Regions from separate parts of the Nostoc sp. DSM 114159 genome, predicted to be linked through region 3. Evidence: riboswitches for the same ligand, from Rfam matches in the RefSeq annotation. Region 3 holds a riboswitch; each other region holds the start of a gene.
The links. Region 3 has a riboswitch for cobalamin ahead of ACR5KR_RS27030 (energy-coupling factor ABC transporter permease). Riboswitches for the same ligand answer to the same signal wherever they lie in the genome.
Positions count from the first base shown of each region.

Region 1 (7,984 bases), 5.0 Mb from region 3:
TACATCGGGCTAATCCAATCAGAATCAATCCCGTCATGTATTCTGGATAGCTATGTAAGAAGATAGCCGCTAGAGCAAACATCAAAATTGGCCCAACGATCCAATTTTGAATTAGTGAAACACCAAGAATTTTTCCGTTGCGAAATACATCCCCTAATTCTTCATACCGCACCTTGGCTAAGGGCGGATACATCATCATAATTAACCCGATGGCGATCGGTATATTGGTTGCTTCCACCTGGAACTGATTGATAAAGGCTTCTACTCCAGGAAAGAAATAGCCTAGACCAACGCCGATCGCCATTGCTAAAAAAATCCACACGGTCAGGAAACGGTCAATAAAGGAGAGGCGTTTTGAAGTTTTTTTGTTCATTACAATTAACCCCATACATGAATGCAGGAGCTTTCAGCAGGAATTTCAGATTATTCAGTCTAAAATCTAAAATTCGTTGAGTTTATATCAAGAATATATCTTTATCATTTCAAAAAAAATTGATTTGTCAATGCCTAAAAAGCGAAAAGCCAACAAAATATTACAAAAAAAATTGATGTATTTTTAAATCTCGCAGGGGGGACGAATAGATAATATGGGGCTAAAACGGCGGAATTCTGCTAAATACTGCTCTAAGGCAGCAAACTGCGGTAGATTGAGGCTGTAGTAAATCCAGCGCCCTTCTTGACGAGCGCGAACTAAACCCGCTTCTTTCAGGGTTTTGAGGTGAAAAGACAGTTTAGATTGAGTGGTTCCCAGGTGGTCGCATAGGTCACACACGCATAGTTCTTGAGAGCGCAGCAGTTCTAATACCTGAATCCGTAGAGGGTCAGACAGGGCATGAAAGCCAGCAGCGATCGTGTCAGGAGTGAAGGTGCTATTAGAAGCCATCAACTTTTCTTGAAGTATTTCTTTATGGTAAATTCCCAATCATCGGTTAAATAATACCTTAACTAAAAAGAAAAGGTCAGTCTATAGTCGATTCTTGGTGGGAATCACAATCATTGAGAAATAGGGTACTTCGGCTGGATCGACTTCATCTAGGGGGATGATGCGTTGCTGTGATGTTGATGCCCGCTCAATATATCTTGCCCGTGATGCTAGGCCTAATTTATGCAAGATATCTCGTACTTTGGTAAAGTGACGACCTAGTTTCATAATTGCGGCGGCGTCGGTCATCAGCAGATGTGTAGTCAGTTCTTCTGCTGGCAAAGGGGCGGGTAAGACTGTGAGAATATCATTGTAGTAGGTGAAAGGTACACCCAAGGCTACCGGACAAGTCATCAGCGAGGAAACTCCGGGGACAACTTCTGTTTCGTACTGGTCGCATAACCGCGTGAACACGTACATGAACGAACCATAGAAAAATGGATCGCCCTCGCATAATACTACAACATCTCGACCTGCTGCTAAATGGTCAGCGATTGGTTGAATTTCCTGGTCATAAATAGACTGGGCCTTTTCTGGTTCCAAAGCGCGGGGGAGGTGAAATAGTACTTCGATTTGATTGCCAGGAAGATACTGCGCCACGATCGCTCTAGCAATACTTTCTTTATCTGTGGCTGATTGATAAGCTACCACAGGAGCCGCACGTAATAGCCGCAGTGCTTTGATGGTCAATAGTTCGGGATCGCCTGGACCGATACCAATTCCATAAAGACGACCTTTGGGTTGCATATTCATTCTTCCTCCGTTGCCAGGGCGTTAACTGCTGCTGCCGCGATCGCACTTCCACCGCGCCGACCGTGTAAGGTTAAAAATGGTACATTTCTGCTATCTGCTGCCAGTGCGGCTTTTGATTCTGCTGCACCGACAAACCCCACTGGAAAGCCTAAGATAATTGCAGGTTTGGGCGCTCCTTCATCAAGGATTTCTAACAATCGGAACAGGGCTGTGGGCGCATTCCCAATTGCAATTACTGAGCTTTCCAGGTGCGATCGCCATAATTCAAGAGCTGCCGCCGACCTTGTAGTACCCATACGCTGGGCAAGTTCTGGTACTTCTGGCTCGTTGAGGGTACAGATAACTTGATTGTTTGCAGACAACCGCCGTCTGGTAACGCCATCGGCAACCATGCGGCAATCGCACAGTATTGGCGCTCCATTTGCCAGTGCTGCTCTTGCGGATTGTACTGCTGTTGGTGAATATCCCAAGTCAGTGACAATATCCGTCATCCCACAGGCATGAATTAGACGTACAGCAACTTTTGCTACATCGGGTGGCAACACATCTAAGTTCGCTTCTGACCGGATGATTGCAAAAGAATTACGGTAAATTTCGTTGGCATCTCGGATATAGTCGGGCATTCAATTTGGGATTTTAAATTTGGGATTAATATATAAAAATCAAAAGGCTTAGATTGCCGACTTCTCTAAAAAGTTGGGAATCTTTTTGTTCGCAATTGATTGAGGGATTATATTAAATAATTGCTGTAATTGTTCCAGTGCAAATCGATTAGCAAATTCTCCAAAGGACTCATTAGAATTTAAGCGTTGAATTTTATATACATATAGCATCCGCTCTATTAATGCAGGTAGTTCGGCAAAAGTTACATATTGATATAGTTCGCGTCCGAATTTCTGATTGCTGTCACCAACATAAACGTGATAGCCTTCCACAGTTCTATTTTCAGCCTCAATGGTGACGCCGAGGAGAGTAATATCACTTTTGCTGTGCTGGGCACAAGATTTTTCGCAGCCAGTGAAGTGGATATTAACTGGGTAATCGAGAGTAACGCGAGTTTTAAGATACTCTGCCAATGCCAATGCATGACTTTTAGTGTCAGTGGCAGAAGCGGCGCAACCTTTTTTTCCCGAACAGGCAACTAATCCACCCTTGATATTGGTTGCAGAGCAATCTAATTCTAATAAACCAATTTCACTTTGGACATCAGCAACCCATTGCTGAGGAATATCTGTAAGGAGCAAATTTTGCCAAGGGGTTAGCCTGAGAGTTCCACTACCGTATTTTGCCGCTAAATCTGCTAAACCCCGCATCTGTCTACTTTCCAATCGACCAAGGGGCAAGACGACACCAATGTAAAATAAGCCTTGCTGACGTTGGGGATGAATGCCAATATGCTGATATTTCTCCCCTTTGCCTTGGTCTACGGTGTACACACAAGTCGAATTACCCCCCTTAATCCCCCCTTGGAAAGGGGGGAAACTAGAAATACAGTTCCCTCCCCTTTCCAAGCGATGCCCTGAGCTTGTCGAAGGGGGGAGGGTTAGGGAGGGGTAAAACTTACGCTTAAACTCAGATGAGTGAACTGTTTCAGACTTGTGTGTACACTGTAACTTGCCTTGCTGAGGGAGTAGGTCTTTTCTGTCACTGTACAAAAGAGAAAAAGGTAAACGCTGCTCAACTTCTTGGAGATAATTTTCACAACCCAAAGTATTCAATAACTCTCTTAGACGTAGCCGCCGCTTACTCGTAGTATGATCGCTATAAGCTAGATAGACATCCGCCAAAGCTGCTAAGACGGGCAAACAGTCTTCTGGTGGTAACAAAATTCCCGTATCGCTGGGGGGTTGACCCTTCTCACCAACACTGAGAGAGAGCCGAAAATAAACATTATCGTTAAGTAAGACAGCTGCAAAGGCGATATCATTCAAGCGATCGCCCACCTGAATTATCCCACCACCATCAAAGCAAACGCTGAATTTGGCCGACAGTCCCGAAAGCGCCGGATGTGCTGCAATATAATCATCCCAACCTTGAACAAAAGGGCGAGTATCGATTAATTCTAGCGGGTCGATACCAGCAGTTGGACTGGTCATAATATTGCGGATTTGGTCTACAACAGTATTGTCAGAACCCAATCCCATATTTTGGAGGTATTTCAGAACCTCAGCATTTATCCCGGTGCGGATTTCACGAACTTGCAGGTTAGCTCGATTAGTCACATCTATATAGCCGCCACCGTGCTGTTCTGCTATATCTGCGATTGCACGGCACTGCTGACTAGTAATAATTCCACCTGGTATTCTAACGCGAGATAATATCCCATCTGCGGCAGGAGTAGCATAAAACAAGCCGGGACAAGTGGCAAATCCAGAAACCAATTTTAGAACTCCTTCCCCGTGCAACGCAGGGAGTAGACGGTGAGTGTGTCTTGAGGACATCCTGAGAGTTGGCATTCTGACTTGGGTCATCCCATCACAGCTGCGGCACAGTCCCGGAATTTCACCGGAGTTTCCCAACTCTCAGCTTTAGTAATTTAGACTTTGTTGAGGTTATAGATATCAACCAGACATCATCCAGATAATCATTTTACATTACTATGGCGATAAATTTTAACTGAGCTTATCCACTACCGATCGCAAGATATAGTTCTTGAAGCTAATCTATAAATTGAATTTAGTCATGGCTCAGGCAGGAATGCTTGCAATACGGTTCGGTTAAAGGGGAAAGGGGAAAGGGGAATAAAAAACCTTTAACCGCAAACCCATTTCCCTTTTCCCCAAAGCTAATTCTGAGTTCAAAATGCTTATCCTAACTGTATTGGGAATGCTTGAGCCTTTTTGCTGAAAAACTTGCTTTAGAAAAAGTTAGGCGATCGCCGCTTCACGAGTAGCAACTTTGCTAAACTGATTTACTGGACGAGGTAAACCAAGATTTTCGCGCAGGGTTCGTGCTTCATACTCTGTACGGAACAGACCCCGACGTTGCAATTCAGGAATTACCAAGTCTACAAACTCATCCAATCCTCCCGGCAACCAGGGCGGCATAATATTAAAGCCATCTGCCCCGCCATTGACAAACCAATCTTCTAGCTGATCGGCAATTTGTTCTGGTGTGCCTAGAATCTGACGATGCCCACGCGCTCCAGCTATCGACAAATACAGTTGTCGAATCGTGAAATTTTCTCTCTTAGCTAGGTCAATCAGAAGTTGCTGACGGCTTTTACCCCCGTTAGTCTCTGGTAGCTCTGGCAACGGCCCGTCCAATGGATAGCCGGATAGGTCAAATCCACCGATCATTGAGCCAAGCAAATTTAAGCCGACCACCGGATCGATCAACTCCTGAATTCGATCGAATTTGTCTTTAGCTTCTTGCTCAGTTTTGCCGATAACTGGGAATACACCTGGCATAATCTTAAGATGCTCAGGTGAGCGCCCGTATTCAGCCAGTCTCCCCTTCACATCTTGATAAAAAGCCTGAGCTTCTGCCAAGGTCTGCTGGGCAGTGAAAATTACCTCCGCCGTTTGTGCAGCCAGATTCTTACCATCCTCGGAAGACCCAGCTTGAATAATCACCGGATAACCCTGGATAGGACGCGCCACATTTAGCGGCCCACGCACTGAAAAATGCTCGCCTTTGTGGTTGGGAACGTGCAGTTTATTGGGATCGAAGTAAATACCCGATTCTTTATCATGTAAGAAGGCGTCATCCTCCCAACTATCCCAGAGCTTGGTGACTACATCCACAAACTCTTTCGCACGCTGATAACGTAGGGTATGTTCCATGTGCTTTTCCCGATTGAAGTTCAACGCTTCAGCTTCGGTAGCAGAAGTTACAAGATTCCAACCTGCACGGCCACCGCTAAGATAATCTAATGATGCAAATTTGCGGGCGAGGTGATAAGGCTCGTTGTATGTAGTCGATACTGTCGCCGTCAAACCGATGTTTTCCGTCACCACAGACAAAGCCGACAACAGGGTGAGAGGCTCAAAGTGGACGAGTTTGCCATTTCGGCTCAAAAGGTCGGCGCTTTGATTGCGATCGCGCACAGCCACACCGTCTGCAAAGAAAATCATGTCAAATTTGCCGCGTTCTGCCGTCTGTGCCAGCCTTTTATAATGCTGAAAGTTCAAACCAGCATTAGCTTGCGCTTCGGGGTGTCGCCATGACGCTACGTGATGACCAGTACTGGGCAAGAATGCGCCTAGTCTAAGTTGAGGTTTTTTCGTACTCATACTTTTGTCTGTAAAATCGTAGTGTTTTTAAACGCATAGGCACGCAAAGTTAAGCCAGTGCGTTGCGCGGGTTCCCCGCGTTGTAGCAACTGGCGTAGCGCAGAGGAATGCAGAGTTTTGCCGAATTTATGCAATGTTGTACTAAGGTGTTATGAGTTAAATCACGTTAGTTTTTGGATTTTGAATTGCTTACACTGGCTGGGGTTTGAGTAAATCTGTTTTGGTAACAAATTCACTGAATGTACTTGCAACCTGCTGCGGTAATGCGATGCCTGGTGTTTGCACTGGTAAGCGAGGAAACAGTAATTCTGCGACTCGATAGGCTTCTTCGAGATGGGGATAACCTGAGAAAACGAAGGTATCAATTCCTAAATCGGCATATTCCAGCATCCGCGCTGCAACTGTGTCTGGATCTCCGACTAAGGCAGTCCCAGCGCCGCCACGTACTAAGCCAACACCTGCCCATAAGTTGGGGCTAATTTCTAGGTTTTGGCGTTCGCCTTTATGCAGTTGAGCCATCCGGCGTTGTCCTTCTGATTCCGATTCAGAAAACCGCTGATGTGCAGCTGCTATGGTTTCATCATCGACATACTGAATCAGTTCATTAGCTGCATCCCAAGCTTTTTGCGTAGTTTCGCGGACTATGACGTGCATCCGAATCCCAAAACGTACCGTTCTACCTTGTTCTGCTGCTAATCGGCGTACTTTTGCAATCTTTTCGGCAACTTGCTCTGGTGGTTCACCCCAAGTTAAATACACATCAATGTGTTTGGCTGCAACTTGGAGCGCCGCATCTGAAGAACCGCCAAAATACAAGGTGGGATAAGGCTTTTGTACGGGAGGAAATTGGAGTTTTGCGCCTTGAACTTTGAGATGGCGACCACTATAGGTTACTTCTTCACCTTGCATGAGCGATCGCCAAATTGTCAAAAACTCATCTGTCAGTTCATAACGCTGGTCACGATCTAAGAAAATCCCATCTTTTGCAAGTTCTTTGGTGTCGCCACCAGTGACAACATTCAGAATAATTCGACCATTAGAAATCTGGTCAAAAGTCGCAGCCATTCTAACTGCTAAAGAAGGCGACATAATTGCCGGACGAAAGGCTACAAGAAACCGTAAGCGTTCTGTAACTGAAATTAATGAAGTAGCGACAATCCAAGTATCTTGTTTTTGTCCGGTACCAATCAACATCCCGCCATAGCCCAATTTATCAACAGCTTGGGCGATTTGCTGCATATAGGGGTAAGTGGCTGCTCGTCTGCCAATTGTAGTACCTAAATAACGTTCATCTCCCTGGGTCGGCAAATACCAAAAAACTTCCATTTTCTTATCTCCTGGCGCTATTTCTGGCTAATGGTTTCCGGTGTTATCGCTGCATATTGTTCGCTAGTCAGCATCGCTTCCTTAATATTGATGGGTTTAGGAATCACTTTTTCTTTGGCAAATAAATCTGCAATTTTCTGTTGTTTTTCCATAATTTCAGGCGTAATTGGTCTTATACCGTAAGTTCGCCTTTCAACCATTGTTGTTAAAATATCTTCATCAATTTTGAGGTGAGGAATAGTCAGTTTTACAACTTGCGATCGGTTTTTTTCAGCCCATTGACCTGTGTTATCTATCTCCTCAAGAACTAATCGCACTAATTTCGGGTTTTCTGTGGCAAATTTTCGCGCTGCCATGTAATATCCGCCCTGAGTAGAAATGCCACTAGCATCTCTCAAAACACGAGCATTTGCTTTTTTTTGGGCCACGGCTAAATAAGGGTCCCAAGTTACCCAGGCATCAATTTTGCCTTGAATAAAAGCATCACGGGCTTCTGAAGGAGGGAGGCTAATAGCTTGAATATCACTATATTTCAAACCAGCCTCTTCCAAAGCTTTTATTAATAAGTAATGGGAAGCAGAACCCTTTTGAAAAACTACTTTTTTACCTTTGAGATCGGCTAAACTCCGAATCGGTGAATTCTTTTGAACGATAATTCCGCTTCCTTTACCAGTACTGGGTTTATTACTAGCAATATAAACTAAAGATGTGCCAGCCGCTTGGGCAAATATCGGGGGAGTCTCGCCTA
Region 1 is NZ_JBPFEH010000001.1:1,386,741-1,394,724, reverse strand. It holds gene arsB (ACR3 family arsenite efflux transporter) at 1-373, opposite strand, end outside; gene ACR5KR_RS05510 (ArsR/SmtB family transcription factor) at 557-883, opposite strand; gene ACR5KR_RS05505 (precorrin-2 C(20)-methyltransferase) at 965-1,669, opposite strand; gene ACR5KR_RS05500 (precorrin-8X methylmutase) at 1,672-2,298, opposite strand; gene cobG (precorrin-3B synthase) at 2,347-4,131, opposite strand; adenosylcobalamin-variant (AdoCbl-variant) riboswitch at 4,118-4,201, opposite strand; gene ACR5KR_RS05490 (LLM class flavin-dependent oxidoreductase) at 4,543-5,910, opposite strand; gene ssuD (FMNH2-dependent alkanesulfonate monooxygenase) at 6,100-7,236, opposite strand; gene ACR5KR_RS05480 (sulfonate ABC transporter substrate-binding protein) at 7,254-7,984, opposite strand, start outside.
Region 1: another riboswitch for cobalamin. It lies ahead of cobG (precorrin-3B synthase); the one in region 3 lies ahead of ACR5KR_RS27030 (energy-coupling factor ABC transporter permease).

Region 2 (7,984 bases), 130 kb from region 3:
CGGATTAATGGTGTTGCGGCATTAGTAACTACCTTTGGTGTTGGTGAACTCAGTGCTATTAATGGTGTCGCTGGCGCTTATGCTGAACACGTTCCGGTTGTAGCGATTACTGGTGCTCCTGCAACTAAAATTCAAGCTCTTGGTTCACTTGTCCATCATACGTTTGGTACTGGTGATTTTTCAATCTTTGCCCGAATGTATCAACAGGTAACGGTGGCTCAAGCATATTTAACAAAGGAAAATGCAACAACGGAAATTGACAGAGTTTTGGGTATCTGTTTGCTGAAGAAATTACCTGTTTATATTTCCATACCTATGGATGTTGCTCTCACAGAGGTTTCTGCACCATCTGATTTGTTTATACCCCCTGTATTTCAGAGTGATGGCGCTACAATAGCAGAAATAGTTGATGTCTGTGTAAATATACTGGAAAAAGCTTCCCAACCTGTGATTATTGCTGATATTGGTGTAGCTCGTTATCACTTGCATGAACAATTGCGAGAACTGCTAACAGCTACCGGATACCCTTATGCCACGATGAACATGGGCAAAGGATTGCTAGAAGAAAGCCACCCCCAATTCATCGGCATATATAATGGTGCTGCCAGTGAGGAATCTGTTAGAAAACGTATTGAGCAGGCAGATTGTGTTTTAACTATCGGTGCTTTGATGACTGATTTCAACACAGGCAAGTTTTCTGCCAAACTCGATCCCAGCCAAACTATTGAAGTGCATGGGGAGTATGTAAAAGTTAAACATGCTTTATACAACAATGTCGCTATGGCAGATGTGCTTTCTGCTTTAAGCCAACGGTTGCAGCACCGCGATCCTCAAACGCTTTACTTCAAATCAGCAACAGAGAATTTAGATCCTGGTTTTATAGAGCCTATCGTTGGCGACTCTTCGGCACCGATTTCGCAGCAACATTTTTGGTATAGATTTGCTCATTTTCTCCAAGAAGATGACATTATTGTTGCCGAGACTGGAACTTGTTTGTTTGGGGCTTCTACCGTTCCTTTACCAAAAGGAGCTACTTTCGTTGGGCAAGTACTTTGGGGCTCGATTGGTTACTCTGTTGGTTCATTACTTGGTTGTGCCATTGCCGCATCACAACGTCGCTCTATCCTACTAGTTGGTGACGGGTCTTTCCAAATGACTGCACAAGAACTTTCAACCATCTTACGCTATAATCTAAAACCGATTATTTTTTTACTCAACAATGATGGATATACTATAGAGCGTGATATTCACGGTGAACGTATGCCCTATAACGACATTCAACCTTGGAATTATCATCAGCTTCCTGAAGTTTTCGCTGGCAATGCCTGGGCAATTAAAGTTAGTACCGAATCCCAGTTAGACAAAGCATTACAAACAGCTCAACAAAACCATGACCAACTTGCTTTTATTGAGGTTGTCATGGATAAAATGGACAGCCCAGAGGTTCTGTTGAAAATGTTACAACAATAAAGCAACATACTGCCTCATCAACTTACATCTAGTTCTCTACCTTGGCTTGATTTATTAGGTACAGAATACGGCGATGCTTTGTGTTGTTCGCTCAAAATTGTAGATGTCCACCCCTTAAGTTCTAACTGATACAGTTAAAGTAACGTGAGTTCGACAAGCCCTTTTTTGACCTCTCTCCCAACCCCTCCCCGACACGGAGAGGGGAGCCAAAACCCTAATCTTTCGTAGCTCCTCCCTTTGCCTGTGGGAGAGGGAGGTTGTCCGGGAGAAGTTCATCGAACTCCTAAGAAACAAGGCAGGAGGCAGGAGGCAGGAGGCAGAAGGGAAGAGGATTTGACTTGTTTCTTTCGCCCTTCCCGCAGGTGCGCCTCCGTTGGAGACTCACGTTAAAGTAGTAAAGATGCACAGTATTTTATCTAGTTGTCGTCCAGTTTGAGCGTGAGCGCAAAGTTTGCTGTTTCGTATTCTCCGATAACTTTAGTGTACGATCGATAAGGTTATTCGGTTCTGGTGGGAGTCAGCCACCAGAGGTAACGGGGAAAGTTCGGTGCAAATCCGGCACTGTCCCGCAACTGTGAACTAATTTGAGATTCAGGAACTAAATCGAAAATCTCAAATTGAGTGAGTCAGGATGCCCGCCGAAATAGATTTATTAGTTTCACATATCTGCGAGGTACAGATGACTACGACTGTAAATATTTCCCCAACCAGTCCAATGGAAGTTGCTGAACATACTTTATTTGTTTGCAAAACCTGTGCCAGTGTTTGGCAAAATGGAAAACGCTTAGGTGAAAGTGGTGGTGAAAAACTTTTACACCAACTTCAGCAGCTGGCACAAGATTGGGAGTTACGAGATCGATTCCCGATTCAGGAAGTTGAATGCATGAGTGCTTGTAATCGTTCTTGTGTAGTTGCCTTTAGTGCCAAAGGCAAATTAACATATTTATTTGGTGATTTAGCCGTTGATGGGAGTGCGTCTGCGGTATTGGAATGTGCTAGTCAATACTATGCTAAAGCAGATGGTTTGCTGCCTTGGTCAGAACGTCCAGAAGCGATGAAAAAGGGGATTTTAGCAAAAATTCCACCTTTATCTTAATGATGCGCGTTTTGATTCTGGGTGGGACAGGTGATGCAGCAGAATTAGCTGCCAAAGTTACGACTATCCAAGGGTTAGAAGTAATCACCTCTCTAGCTGGCCGCACCCGCGAACCGTCAGTACCTCTGGGCGATTTACGGGTTGGAGGCTTCGGCGGTGTGGCTGGATTGGCTAGCTATCTGCGAGTCATGCAAATCGACTTATTAATTGATGCAACCCATCCTTTTGCTAGTCAGATTTCCTGCAATGCGGCAGATGCAGCAACGGAAGTTGGAGTTCCCCGTTTGATGTTAATCCGTCCGCCTTGGGAAAAAGAAAGTGGCGATCGCTGGATTGAAGTTGATAGTGTTGCAGCCGCAGCAACCGTGCTGCAAAATCAGTCACAGCGAGTGTTTTTGACAGTTGGTAGGCAAGAACTCGCCGCTTTTGCTCATTTAGAGAAAATTTGGTTTTTGATGCGGATGATTGACCCTCCTAGCGATGATGCTTTAGTACCGCCGGGGATGGTATTGTGCGATCGCGGCCCTTTTACTCTCAATAATGAAAGACAAATTCTGATTCAGAATAACATTGATACCATCGTCAGCAAAAATAGCGGTGGCGATGCCACAAAGCCCAAGATAATTGCAGCGCGAGAACTCGGCGTAAAGGTTGTGATGGTAAATCGTCCAGCGATCCCGCCAGGGGAGCAGGTTAGTAATGTTGATGCTGCTTTGGCGTGGTTATGCAATCGCTGCTAAGGAAATAGCCAAGATTGATAATACTATCTTTCCTTCCGTATAATACACGGGAGCCTTCTACAAGATCCGCGATCGCAGTAACGACTTCCATGAAAAATCTAACTCTATCTGCCATAGCCCTCGTCACCACATCTGGATTAGTTTTCGGGACAATGCCATCTGCTTCTGCTTTAAGTTGGAGTTGGAATTATTCTGGTACTGGCATAGAGGCGAATGGTACTTTCACCACTAATGACACCCCTAATGATTTGGGTTTTTACTTAATTACTGGAATTACTGGTACGCGAAATGGTGAAACAATTACTGGTTTGCAACCCGCTGGGACTCCGATCCCCGGAAACGAACCTTTTAATGTTGATAATTTAATTAGTCTTAATACTCAGCAGTTAACAGGTGATGGTTTTGGGTATTCCACTTCGGGAGGAAACTATTCTAGTCCATTTTTTGCGAGTTTTTTGCCGACACCAGGTTATTTAGAGGTATTTTCTGCGCCGCCAATCATACCAGGTTTTGAAAATTTAGGATTAGAAGATAGTGAGTTACCTATTAGTTTTTCTGCAACTATAGTCACTGTTCCTGAACCTACTTCTATCCTGAGCTTACTCATTCTTGGTACTCTTGGCACATTTTCAGTACTCAAAGGCCACAATCTATCCAAATTTACTCAGAAGAAACTCGAAAAAGTTTCCTAAAACCATCAATAACAATTCAAAATTGTACCCTTATAGGGATCTTGCTACGCGTTTATGTGGCGGCCAAGATGCCATTGGTGTCAACTTAAGTTAAAAAGCCTTTTCAAATCTCGTTTCCAGCCTAGAGGCTGGAAATGTTGCTCTTGGCGGCTCTGCCGCCAGCAAGGGAGGCGGAGCCTCCTTGACGGCATTCCCAGTCGGAGACTGGGAACGAGACAATATCTAAAAGCTGGTTATAGGCTGACTTTCACGTTAAGTTGACACCAATGGCAAGATGCTCACCCCACAATATTGGATAATTTATTTCTTGGAGTTCCCTTAACAATGCAAGCCACCGCATTAACAATGTAAGCCACCGCATTAACAAGGCCGCCGATCCATTAACAATGCAAGCCGATGCATTAACAAGGCCGCCGATCCATTAACAATGCAAGCCGATGCATTAACAAGGCCGCCGATCCATTAACAATGCAAGCCGATGCATTAACAATGCAGCCGCCGCATTAGCATTGTAGGGTATGGTCAAATTTAATTCGCGATTATTTAATGAAATACTGTACTAAGTGTTGACGTTCGGTCTTAGACTCTTAAATTTACTAGAAAACTTGCGATTTTTCTATGGTTCATTGAAACATACAGATTAAAGTAATATAGCAACGGTGGTATCATTGCATCCAAATGATACCGTAATTTTGTCTAGATATAGAATTCTATCGCCTGCTGACGATAGACTATTTCTAAAAGGAGTTTGCTGCAATGTCCACAACACCAACTACTCGATTAATTTTAGAGACTTTACTTCCCCATCTGAAAGTAGCAGCAGCCTATGCCCATTTTCTACAACCAAAAATTGCTGCACTTCCTGCCAAAGAACAAGCAAACAACTTTTTTAGTGCCGCCCTTACTGATGCAGATGTGGCTATTCAAAATCTAGTAGAAGTAGTATTACTAGGAACTTTTCCAGATATTCGCTTTTATGGTGAAGAATATGAAAGTTCTAATAATACCAAATATTTTCGCGCTATCGAACTCGGTTCAGAAGGTGATTACTTAGTAACACTTGACCCGATTGATGGTACGAAGTTTTATATGGATGGACATTCTAATTATCAAATTATTCTCAGTATTCTAAATGCGGATGACTTTGAAGCCGTAATTGCCATTTCTCCTGCCCAAAACGTTTATTTTTACGCCCTTCGAGGTGAAGGTGCTTTTAAAGGCACGCTAGACATGAACTTAGAAGCCTGTGCCCCATTAGATATAACATCCGCCAAACCTTCTATTTTATTGGGGTGGGGAATGAATTCCATCGCACATTTATTAAAAGATCGATATAAAGTAATCGATATAGCGAATGATTACTCTAGTGATATTCAAATCCCCAATCTCAATGGTATTCTCAGTGGCGATTTGAGTGGGGCAGCGATTAAATCGGGCAAATTTCTTGATAGTGCTGCACTCGCTTTTATTGCAAAAGAGGCTGGCTGGATTGTAACTACTCTGGACGGTTCGACTTTACCGCCACTGCATACTTGTCAAAATTATAGTATGCCTGGATTGATTGTAGCTGCCTCAAAATCTGTTTATCAAGACCTGCTGTCAGCGCTGCAAAGCGTAGCTGTTTGAGGGTTAATCAATATCGGGTACTGTTACATTCACAGATTGATGTTGAAGGTAAGCTAGTCGAAGGTATTCGGTCTAGATCGCAAATGAAAATGTACTCTCAACGACTCTGTTTAGAACCACTAGAACCATATCATGCCGAACTGCTTTTTAATGGATTACAGAGTGCTAGTATATACAAGTTTATTGAAGATGTGCCGCCACAAAGCGTTCAATTGCTTCGCGATCGCTACGTGGTTTTGGCACGTCGTCAATCACCGGATGGAACGGAGATTTGGTTGAACTGGGCTGTCTGGTCTATTGTGGAGAAATGCTACGTTGGATATGTTCAAGCAACAATTACTATAGATAATAGTGCAACGCTTGGATATGTATTTTTCCCTAATTTCTGGGGAAAAGGTTATGCGCTCGAAGCGGTGAAGTGTATGATTAATTATTTAGTTGAGACATACAAAAATCTTGATTTTAGTGCTGACGTTGATGTAAAAAATCACCGTTCTATTGCCTTACTACAGAATCTAGGGTTTGTCAGATCGACATTTTTTAAAAATATTGAGTCTAACCAAGATGAATTCAACCACGAAGTACAGTACCGCAAACATTGATAGATAATTAATTCAGATAATACCACTTTCTATAAATCTCACCCCGCTTTTTGCTGAGGGTAAAAGCGACTGGATACCGTATTCCACGACTTAATAATTCTTTTGAACAAATGAAAATCTGTATTGTTGGCGCGGGTGCGATTGGTGGATATTTAGGGGCAAAATTGGCACTAGCAGGTGAAGAGGTGACATTAATCGCGCGTGGTTCTCATTTGGAGGCAATTCAAAAAAATGGGCTGAAGTTGTTCATGGCAGATGGTTCTAGCCAAATTGCTACTCCATTTCTGGCAACTAGCGATATCCAGTCAGCAGGGGCGCAAGATGTAGTAATTTTAACTGTGAAGGCTCACAGTGTTCCGGCGATCGCACCTTTTCTCCCAGCACTCTACGATGCTCAAACAATGGTGGTGACAGCCCAAAATGGCGTTCCTTGGTGGTACTTTCGTCAGCATGGCGGTGAGTTTGAAGGTACGCGAATTAAATCTGTCGATCCAGATGGGATTATTGAAACTAGTATCGGTGCTGAACGCGCTATTGGTTGTGTGGTTTACCCGGCAACTGAGATAATTGAACCAGGTGTAATTAAACATATTGAAGGCGATCGCTTTACTCTGGGTGAAATCAACGGTAGTAAAAGCGATCGCATCCAATTATTGGCACAAACTTTAAAACAGGCAGGATTCAAAGCACCAATCCGCAATCAAATTCGCACGGAAATTTGGATCAAGTTGTGGGGAAATGTGGCATTTAATCCGATCAGTGCCTTAACTGGCGCGACTTTAGAGGATATTTGCCGCTATCCCCTCACCCGCGAACTAGCAGGGCGAATGATGAGTGAAACTCAAGCGATCGCAGAAAACTTAGGTATAAAATTTGGCATCACTTTAGAACAGCGAATTAATGGCGCAGAAAACGTTGGCGCACACAAAACCTCAATGTTGCAAGATATTGAAGCCGGACGCGCTACGGAGATAGATGCGATCGTTGGCGCGGTGGCAGAATTAGGAAAACTTACTCAAATTCCCACACCTTATATTGATGCAATTTATGCCAGCGTTAAGCTGCTGGAAGCGACTAAAGTCAGAATTTGACAGTCCCGAAGTTTTCATGGGATTAAGGGACTTCCAAGTAATAAAATATCACAATATTTCTTGTGGGACGAACATCTTGCCAGTGGTGTCAACTTAAGCTCAAACTCCCTTTCAAACCTCGTTTCCAGCCTCTGGCTGGAAATGCTGCTCATTGCGGCTCTGCCGCAAGTCTTGAGGCTCTGCCTCAACGACGAACATCCCCAGTCGGAGACTGGGAACGAGACAACCGAGACAATATCTAAAAGCTTGTTCTCGGCTGGCTTTCACGTTAAGTTGACACCAATGGCATCTTGCCCGTCCTGTGAATTGAGCGCTCATGTTGCCCACCCCACAAGATTGAATAATTTATTGGAGTTCCCTAAGCAGAGACTTTACCATGCATTAATTAGGGCTTGTAAGTCGATGCAATGGCATAACATGTCGATGCAATGGCATAACATGTCGATGCAATGGCATAACATGTCGATGCAATGGCATAACATGTCGATGCAATGGCATAACATGTCGATGCAATGGCATAACAAGCCGATGCAATGGCATAACAAGCCGATGCAATGGCATAACAAGCCGATGCAATGGCATTGCAGGGCAAGAAGTAGGGAAATATTTAGAAAATTTGTGTGTACACCATAGCCATTCAGCGGACATGATATCACAGGTATTATTT
Region 2 is NZ_JBPFEH010000001.1:6,535,603-6,543,586, reverse strand. It holds gene ACR5KR_RS27690 (alpha-keto acid decarboxylase family protein) at 1-1,470, shown strand, start outside; cobalamin riboswitch at 1,956-2,127, shown strand; gene ACR5KR_RS27685 (DUF1636 domain-containing protein) at 2,150-2,566, shown strand; gene ACR5KR_RS27680 (cobalt-precorrin-6A reductase) at 2,569-3,306, shown strand; gene ACR5KR_RS27675 (PEP-CTERM sorting domain-containing protein) at 3,396-3,998, shown strand; gene ACR5KR_RS27670 (inositol monophosphatase family protein) at 4,755-5,624, shown strand; gene ACR5KR_RS27665 (GNAT family N-acetyltransferase) at 5,708-6,226, shown strand; gene ACR5KR_RS27660 (2-dehydropantoate 2-reductase) at 6,337-7,317, shown strand; gene ACR5KR_RS27655 (hypothetical protein) at 7,429-7,635, opposite strand.
Region 2: another riboswitch for cobalamin. It lies ahead of ACR5KR_RS27685 (DUF1636 domain-containing protein); the one in region 3 lies ahead of ACR5KR_RS27030 (energy-coupling factor ABC transporter permease).

Region 3 (7,984 bases):
AATACATCACTAACTGCCCAGCCACAAACAGTGGCAACGTCAACCGCAGTTAACAATGAAATAAATGCACAACTTAAGGCGCAACAAGAGTTCGCACTAAATCGCTTACAAGAAAAATCGAACCGCTTAAGAAAGAGTCTGGCGCAGTTGCAGTCTGGAGAGACCAAAAATTTATCACAAGCTGATATAGAATTGGCGCAGCCGACAACTGTGGTTGAGAAGACTGCATTAGCAGTCCAGTCAGATACTTCTAGCGATGCAAGCCAAGCGAACCTGGTATCGAAGTTAAAACAGAAGCCAAGAGACACTGCATCTGTACCATCGGCGCCAATAGTGATTGCCTCCTCGACGCATACAGCTTATGAAGTTAAACCTGGAGATACACTAGCAGCGATCGCCAGCAGATACAACACTTCAGTATCAGAACTAGTTAAAGCAAATAACCTCAATAATCCCAATGAACTGCGAATTAGTCAAAAACTAGTTATTCCTGCGGTTCAAATTCCTGCGGTTCAAATTCCTGCGGTTCAAATTCCTACCGTTAAAGTTGAGGCAACTGTAGCGAATCAGCCGACTTTTGTAGAGTCTAGCAAAACTCCTAATGTTGCTACCTCCCCTTTGAATATTGGTAGTGCTAACTCATATCTACCTAGTTCACCATCACCAACTATTGCCGACAACAGTAGCGTTACCGTCCCTGCACCGGTAACTGTACAGATTCAGGCAAATAGTGCAACCGACTTAGAAACGGCCCCCCCGACAGCTAAGTCTAATGGCGTCGGTGGTGATATTCCAGTGCCACAAGCTTTTGCCGAAATGCAACAGCCGAAGACACCAGTAAATAGGGTAGCAAGGGTAAACAATAACAATAATGACCGTTTGCGGGGCTTACAAGCGGAAATCCAGAGATTACAGCAGAAATATCGCGCTCAACAGTCTGGTAATTTAGTTGTGCCAGCAGCAGCGATCGAAGCAAATAATGCTGCTATACTCACTCCTATTTCTACGCCCAATAATTTCAGTGTACCTAACTCTGCATCTAGACCAAATAGTGTAGCAATACCAATTCCAGTTCCGACACCGATTCGGGCTAACTATAGCGTTCAGCCTAAGCCCCAATTGCGTACTACTGTACGCCCTACCGAAGCAGTAAACCCAGAATTCTTGCCTAATCTAGGTTCTGCTAGCCAGTGGACTCCCTCTCGGACTCAATCTGCGACAAGGGTGGCAACGCCTCCTGGAAAAGTAAATGCCTCTGACTCTTTAGGAAAGATGCGAGGAACCACAGTTTCTCCACAGGTATTACCGCCTTTGGCAGCAGTGGATCAATATCTTCCCAGACCCATTGACGAACTTACGCCTCCTCCATCTAGTTCAACTTTGGCTTATATCTGGCCAACGAAGGGTACTCTCACTTCTGGCTTTGGTATGCGTTGGGGAAGACCCCACAAGGGAATTGATATTGCTAACTCCACTGGCACGCCAGTTGTTGCCTCAGCTGACGGTACGATAGAAAAAGCCGGCTGGAACAATGGTGGCTACGGCAACCTCGTCGAAATCCATCATCCTGATGGCAGCAGCACTCGCTATGCTCATAACAGCAAGATTCTGGTGCAACCGGGTCAACAGGTACATCAAGGAGAAACAATTGCTTTAATGGGTACTACTGGTCACAGCACTGGCCCACACAGCCACTTTGAAATTCATCCATCAGGCAAGGGTGCTGTTAACCCAATAGCCTTTCTACCACAACGCCTGTAATTCTTAGTTGTCTTTAACTAAATCATTGCTTTGTTAGTTGAGGGAGTTTACCTCCCTCTTCTACTTTTATTACCTCAATAAGAATGAAAGTTCTAACAAAATTGCAAAACAGACTAGTCTTGAGCAAATTTATATGCTATAGTAGTTAATGATTTTGAAAAACATGGCTCAGTAGCTCAGTTGGTTAGAGCACGGGACTCATAAGCCTGGGGTCGTTGGTTCAACTCCGACCTGAGCCATTTTAAAAGTAAGATAATATAAGTGTTTCAGCTTCTAGGCATTTGTAGTACTAGGGAGCTGAATTGCTATATAAGCCTCTTTTGACTATCAAATGACTATGCTCATTCAACAGCGTGATAGTCATGAAAGTTGGAATTGAAGCCCTGAAAGGTCGTTTAATATCATATCCGGTTGAAGACTTATCATTTAGAGGGCAGTTCTTGCTGGGATCAGGGGGAAAGAGACTTTTGGGATTTTTGCACAGATCCGGTAATCATAAGTGATTAGCCGGACATGATATAAGATTAAGATTTACTATAGTTTGATTATTAATACTAATCAGAAATATTTATCTTTACATTTAGCTGACACTCCTGAAAATAGGTACATCCCGCATTGCATCTCTCGACCACAGGCTCATTGTTATTATCAAGCAAACTACCAGTTGTGCTGGTAACGAGCGATGACGTTCCTCTTCGACCTTAGTTTTAGCGTAGACGCTCTTAGCGGCTTGCCGAAGGCATCGCTTCTTCGATTGAAGTTGCTGGAATAGCCATCTCTATTGCTTTGAATATCTCAGTATTTTGTATCTTGTAATACATTAATGAGAATTCTTTCAGATACACCGTACTTGATTTCCATTTTTGGAAGCAATACCTAATTTACAACTGTTTGAGCCTTAACTGAACCGTATTGCGGCAGCTGTATTAAGAAAAAATCGCTGTTCAAAATTGGTAATAGTGATATAGTTACTCCAATCGGTTCTGATGGGGAGCAGCCATCGGACGCAAGGGGGAAAGTCTGGTGAAAATCCAGCACTGTCCCGCAACTGTGAACCTAAAATAGGTGAGTCAGGATGCCCGCCGGTTAGAATCAATTCGTTTACATAAATCTGCGAGGTACAGGTTATGAAAAGAAAACAGGCGTTAGTCAGTCTAACCCTGATGGGAGTTATCAGTTTTTATCTGGTAGTTGGTTTACCCAAACCCGCCTACGCTATGCACATTATGGAAGGTTTTTTACCAGTGCAGTGGGCGATTTTTTGGTGGATTGTGGCATTACCATTTTTTTTATTAGGATTGCGTAGTCTGACTCGCATTACTCAAGCTAACCCACAGCTAAAACTGCTACTAGGCCTGGCTGGTGCTTTCACTTTCGTGCTGTCAGCGTTAAAAATCCCTTCCGTCACGGGTAGCTGTTCTCATCCTACAGGGACGGGGTTAGGTGCGGTGCTGTTTGGCCCCCTCACTATGACGGTTTTGGGTAGTTTAGTATTGTTGTTTCAAGCTTTGTTACTAGCGCATGGCGGCTTAACGACGCTGGGAGCAAATGCTTTTTCAATGGCGATCGCTGGGCCATTTGCCGCTTACTGGATATATAATCTGACAATCAAGTTGGGTGGTAAACAAAAAATTGCGATATTTCTAGCAGCTGCGATCGCAGATTTACTCACTTACGTTATCACTTCTATCCAACTCGCCTTAGCTTTTCCTGCACCTATTGGTGGGTTTCTCGCTTCATTTACCAAGTTCGCCGGGATTTTTGCCATAACTCAAGTCCCTTTAGCAATTAGTGAAGGGTTGCTAACTGTATTGGTGTGGAACTGGCTGCAATCTTATAATCCTCAAGAGTTGGAATTGCTGAAATTAATCAAACGGGAACCCCAAAGAAATGAATCAGTCTAAAAAAGGGTTGAGTAACTGGCTGTTGGTAGTAGCTGTATTAGCTTTAGCAGTTGCACCGTTAATATTTGTCCGTGGTGGCGAATTTACAGGTTCCGATGACAAAGCAGAAATTGCTATTACTGAAATCCAACCTGGATATAAACCCTGGTTTAAATCATTTTTTGAACCAGCTAGTGGGGAAATAGAAAGTTTATTATTTGCTTCACAAGCAGCTTTAGGTGCTGGAGTAGTCGGTTATGCAATTGGGTTGTATAAAGGACGTTCCCAACAACAAAAACGTGAAGAATGAGCCTGCAAATAGACACTTTAGCTTATACCAATAGACTCCGGAGATTGCCACCAGAACATAAACTAATTTTTGCATTTACTACTCTTGCTATTTCCCTTGCCAGCCATCCGCTAGTACAAATTTTAATCATAGTTTGGATGAGTATTTGGACAGTAATTTATGCAAGAATTCCGGCTGGAGTTTATTTTCGGTTGTTAACGTTCACCATAGTTTTTTGTTTGACGAGTTTACCAGCCCTGATGGTAAATGGAGTTGCCATTCCTGATTTACAAAGCGTCAAATTAGATTCGTGGTATGGACTGACTCTCGGACACTTCTATATTTATATCAGCCATAGTGGCAGTATCCAAGCATTGGGACTTTTAACCAGAGCATTAGCCTCTGTTTCTTGCTTATATTTTCTCATGTTGACCGTCCCTTTCATAGAGATATTACAAACTCTGCGTTACTTACGATTCCCAGTGCTGTTAACCGATTTATTATTGCTAATGTATCGGTTTATTTTCATCCTGCTGAACACAGCCAATGAATTATGGACAGCACAAAATTCCCGTGGTGGCTACCGAACTTGGCGTAGTGGAATGAAAAGTTTAGCACTACTAATCGGACAACTATTACAGCGAACCTTAGAACGATATAGTCAGTTCTCTCTGGGACTGGAAGCACGAGGTTTTGTTGGTGAATTTCGAGTTTGGCATCAGAGTCGCTATCGTCCTCAATTACGGTATATTATCGAAGCGATTTTCGGCTGTGTAGTATTAATAGGATTGGACTTTTGGCGGAATGCAGGAATATTTACTTCAATTTGAGCAGGTATATTATACTTATCCTGGCGCACAACAATCAGCTTTGAATGGTGTAACATTGAACATTCCATTAGGTAAAAGATGTGCGTTAATTGGTCAGAATGGTTGTGGTAAAACAACATTATTTTTACTAGCTAATGGTCTATATAAACCTGATTCTGGAATTGTTCGGTGGCGTGGTGAACCGTTAAGTTATAATCGGAATTATCTGGCTAAATTAAGGCAAAATGTCGGGTTAGTATTTCAAGATCCAGAACAACAATTAGTAGCTTCTACTGTTGAAGAAGATATATCTTACGGTTTGTGTAATTTGGGTTTACCAGTATCGGAAATTCAACAGCGAGTAGAGCAAACATTAGTTGAATTTGGACTAACTACTTTAGCCCAAAGACCAGTACATCATCTGAGTTTGGGACAAAAAAAGCGAGTTTCTATTGCAGATGTGATGGTACTACAACCAGAACTATTAGTGCTGGATGAGCCTACTGCCTATTTAGATGTCAAACATACTCGTAATTTGATAGCAACTCTGAAAAAAATTCATCAAGATGGCACTACTTTAATAATGGCAACTCATGATTTAGATTTAGTCTATCGGTGGGCGGATTGGATTTTTGTTATGGATAAAGGGCGACTGATTTTAGAAGGCAAACCCCAAGATATATTTAGCCAGCGTACACTTTTAGAAGAGTTAGAGTTGGGCATACCATTGATATATGAGATGTTATTTAATGGGTTATCTGCTGAGTCAGGAGTAGTTAGAGAACGAGTGCAACAACGAATAGTAGAATTATTTCGCAATTTTTAATAATTTTACAGTTAGAGAATTTCAATAATGAAAGACAATGCTTCTATCAGGACTTAAATCTTTTTGAAGCAGAAACAAGCCTCAAACTCAGACATCACTATATATTTAAAAGAAGTCTTGGTTTTGTTTACCAAGACTTCAAGCGAATTTATTCGATTGAACACGCTTATACAATTGCTTATCCCAAATTGCTGAAGAAAGTTCCCCAAAGGATTCCTGTTACTCCTACAGCAATTAAAAGGTTAGTAAAAAACTTGCCTAATTCAATTTCTTGTCCAAGTGCTTTGTCATCTTGACCTGCGGTGAAAAACAATGACCAAGCTTGGTTAAGATTGATTTTCTCAAAGTTGGTGAAATCAGGTCGGAAAACAACGGGGCCAATCAAATCTTGTTTAGGGAAATCAAAATCAGTTCTCATAACTCTCCTTTAATTTTCTATGGGTTGATTGAATGTAATTTTTGAATAGTCGAAATTATTTACAAGCTTGTCAGCCATCCAATCAGGCCGTGTCCGGTGATTACTTCCACAGCGATAAGTGAGACGAAGCCAATCATTGCCAGACGACCATTGAGTTTTTCAGCATACTCGGTAAAGCCAACTCTTGGAGTTTGGTCTACATAAACTTTTGGTTCAACTGCAAAGTTGTTGAGTTAACCGAGTTCGTTGATGGTGAAGCCTTTGCTAGTCATGTTTTTTTCCTTTGCTGGTTTATGTAACTAAATATAACTATATGTGAATATTTTTTGCAAATGCTTGACAATGCAAGTAAGTGCGGTAAACCGTACTAAATCAGATCGTAGATACCGTATCTGTGAAAAGAAAGCAATTATTGCTTGTGTGCAAGCATCATTTTTTCGTGTTGCTGCCATTACTTTGATGGCGCAAGCGTCCGCCGTAGGCGATCGCACTACAAATTTTATGCCCCCCTACCGGATTGAAGTTTATACAAAATACATGGTCTACTAAAAAACTAGACCCTTAAATAATCTGGCTGCAAAGAACACTTCTTAAATTATGAACATAGTAGCGTTCGCGGGTATTTCGTCCTTCGGCTGGCTGTACTGGATAATACAGCCGCATTTAGCGATGCACATTCCCGATGGCTTTTTGAATCTACCTGTTATCCTTGTCACCTGGATAATTGCTATCGGTTTGATTGCACTAGCTATAAGGCAAGCACAGGCAGAATACCAAGAACGAGCCGTACCTTTAATGGAAGTTTGTGCAGCTTTTATTTTTGCAGCACAAATGATTAATTTCCCGATTCCTGGAGGTACGTCTGGACACCTTTTGGGTGGAACGCTGGCAGGAGCTTTACTAGGGCCCTGGGCTGGTTCGCTAGTGATGGTTGCAGTGTTCATTGTCCAGGGCGTTCTGTTTCAAGATGGTGGACTGACCGTGTTAGGAGCCAACATCTTTAACATGGGATTAATTGGTACGTTTGGCGGTTACTATCTCTATCGCACAGTGAGATTTGCTATTGGACGCGATCGCTTATCTGGATTAGTTATTGGCGCGGCGATCGCCGCCTGGACAAGCGTAGTCGTAGCCTCAATTATATGTGCCTTGGAACTTGCAATTTCTGGGACAGTTCCTCTAGCGGTAGCTTTCACAGCAATGGCTTCTTGGCACGTTCTAATTGGTATTGGCGAGGCAGTGATTACTGTAGTAGCACTCAGTTTCATTTGGCGGACTCGACCTGAATTACTTTACGACCCGCCCCGCAAGACGAAAGTATCAACCTCTCGTCCTCTGTCTCGGTATTAAAGTAATTCGTAATTCGTAATTATTTTTTGTAAAGGGATTTAGACCCGTTATCGATAGTTAAATCGAATGAATCAGGAGTGAATGCTTATGAGTAGCAACATCTCGCGATCGCGTAACCGTGCTTTTGTCATCGCTGGCTTAGGTATTGCCCTGCTGATTGCAATTTTCCTTTCGCCGCTAGCTAGCAAAAACCCAGATGGGTTAGATAGAGTTTCACAAGACCTGAAATTTGATAGCAAGGCACATGAAGATACGCCAGCTCGTAAGTTACCCTTTTACGGCATATTTGATGAGTATGCTCTCAGAGGTGTACCAGAGGCGATCGCCACTCCCTTAGCTGGTTTAGTTGGAACACTAGTAACTTTTGGCTTGGCTTGGGGTATTGGCAAACTAGTCGTGCGTGGTTCAACTTCACCTTCCACACATGATGGCTATTCCGACTCAGATGCAGCAGATTAAATACAAATAGGAACTTAACATCATGCTGTTGCACATTGGAGCATTTGTGCTGGATATCGATAGCAAGCAGGCTACTGTTTGGCACAAACTTGCTCCCCGTACCCGGATATTATGTACATTGTTGTTCGTGTTCGCCACTGTCTTAACACCAGATGGCCACTGGTGGACTTGGACTATTTATGGATTAGC
Region 3 is NZ_JBPFEH010000001.1:6,403,079-6,411,062, forward strand. It holds gene ACR5KR_RS27015 (peptidoglycan DD-metalloendopeptidase family protein) at 1-1,761, shown strand, start outside; tRNA gene ACR5KR_RS27020 (tRNA-Met) at 1,927-2,000, shown strand; partial or broken gene ACR5KR_RS27025 (hypothetical protein) at 2,366-2,458, opposite strand; cobalamin riboswitch at 2,723-2,862, shown strand; gene ACR5KR_RS27030 (energy-coupling factor ABC transporter permease) at 2,889-3,665, shown strand; gene ACR5KR_RS27035 (energy-coupling factor ABC transporter substrate-binding protein) at 3,652-3,954, shown strand; gene cbiQ (cobalt ECF transporter T component CbiQ) at 3,951-4,763, shown strand; gene ACR5KR_RS27045 (energy-coupling factor ABC transporter ATP-binding protein) at 4,738-5,568, shown strand; gene ACR5KR_RS27050 (hypothetical protein) at 5,747-5,986, opposite strand; partial or broken gene ACR5KR_RS27055 (chlorophyll a/b-binding protein) at 6,046-6,258, opposite strand; gene ACR5KR_RS27060 (hypothetical protein) at 6,302-6,535, shown strand; gene cbiM (cobalt transporter CbiM) at 6,584-7,336, shown strand; gene ACR5KR_RS27070 (PDGLE domain-containing protein) at 7,424-7,795, shown strand; gene cbiQ (cobalt ECF transporter T component CbiQ) at 7,818-7,984, shown strand, end outside.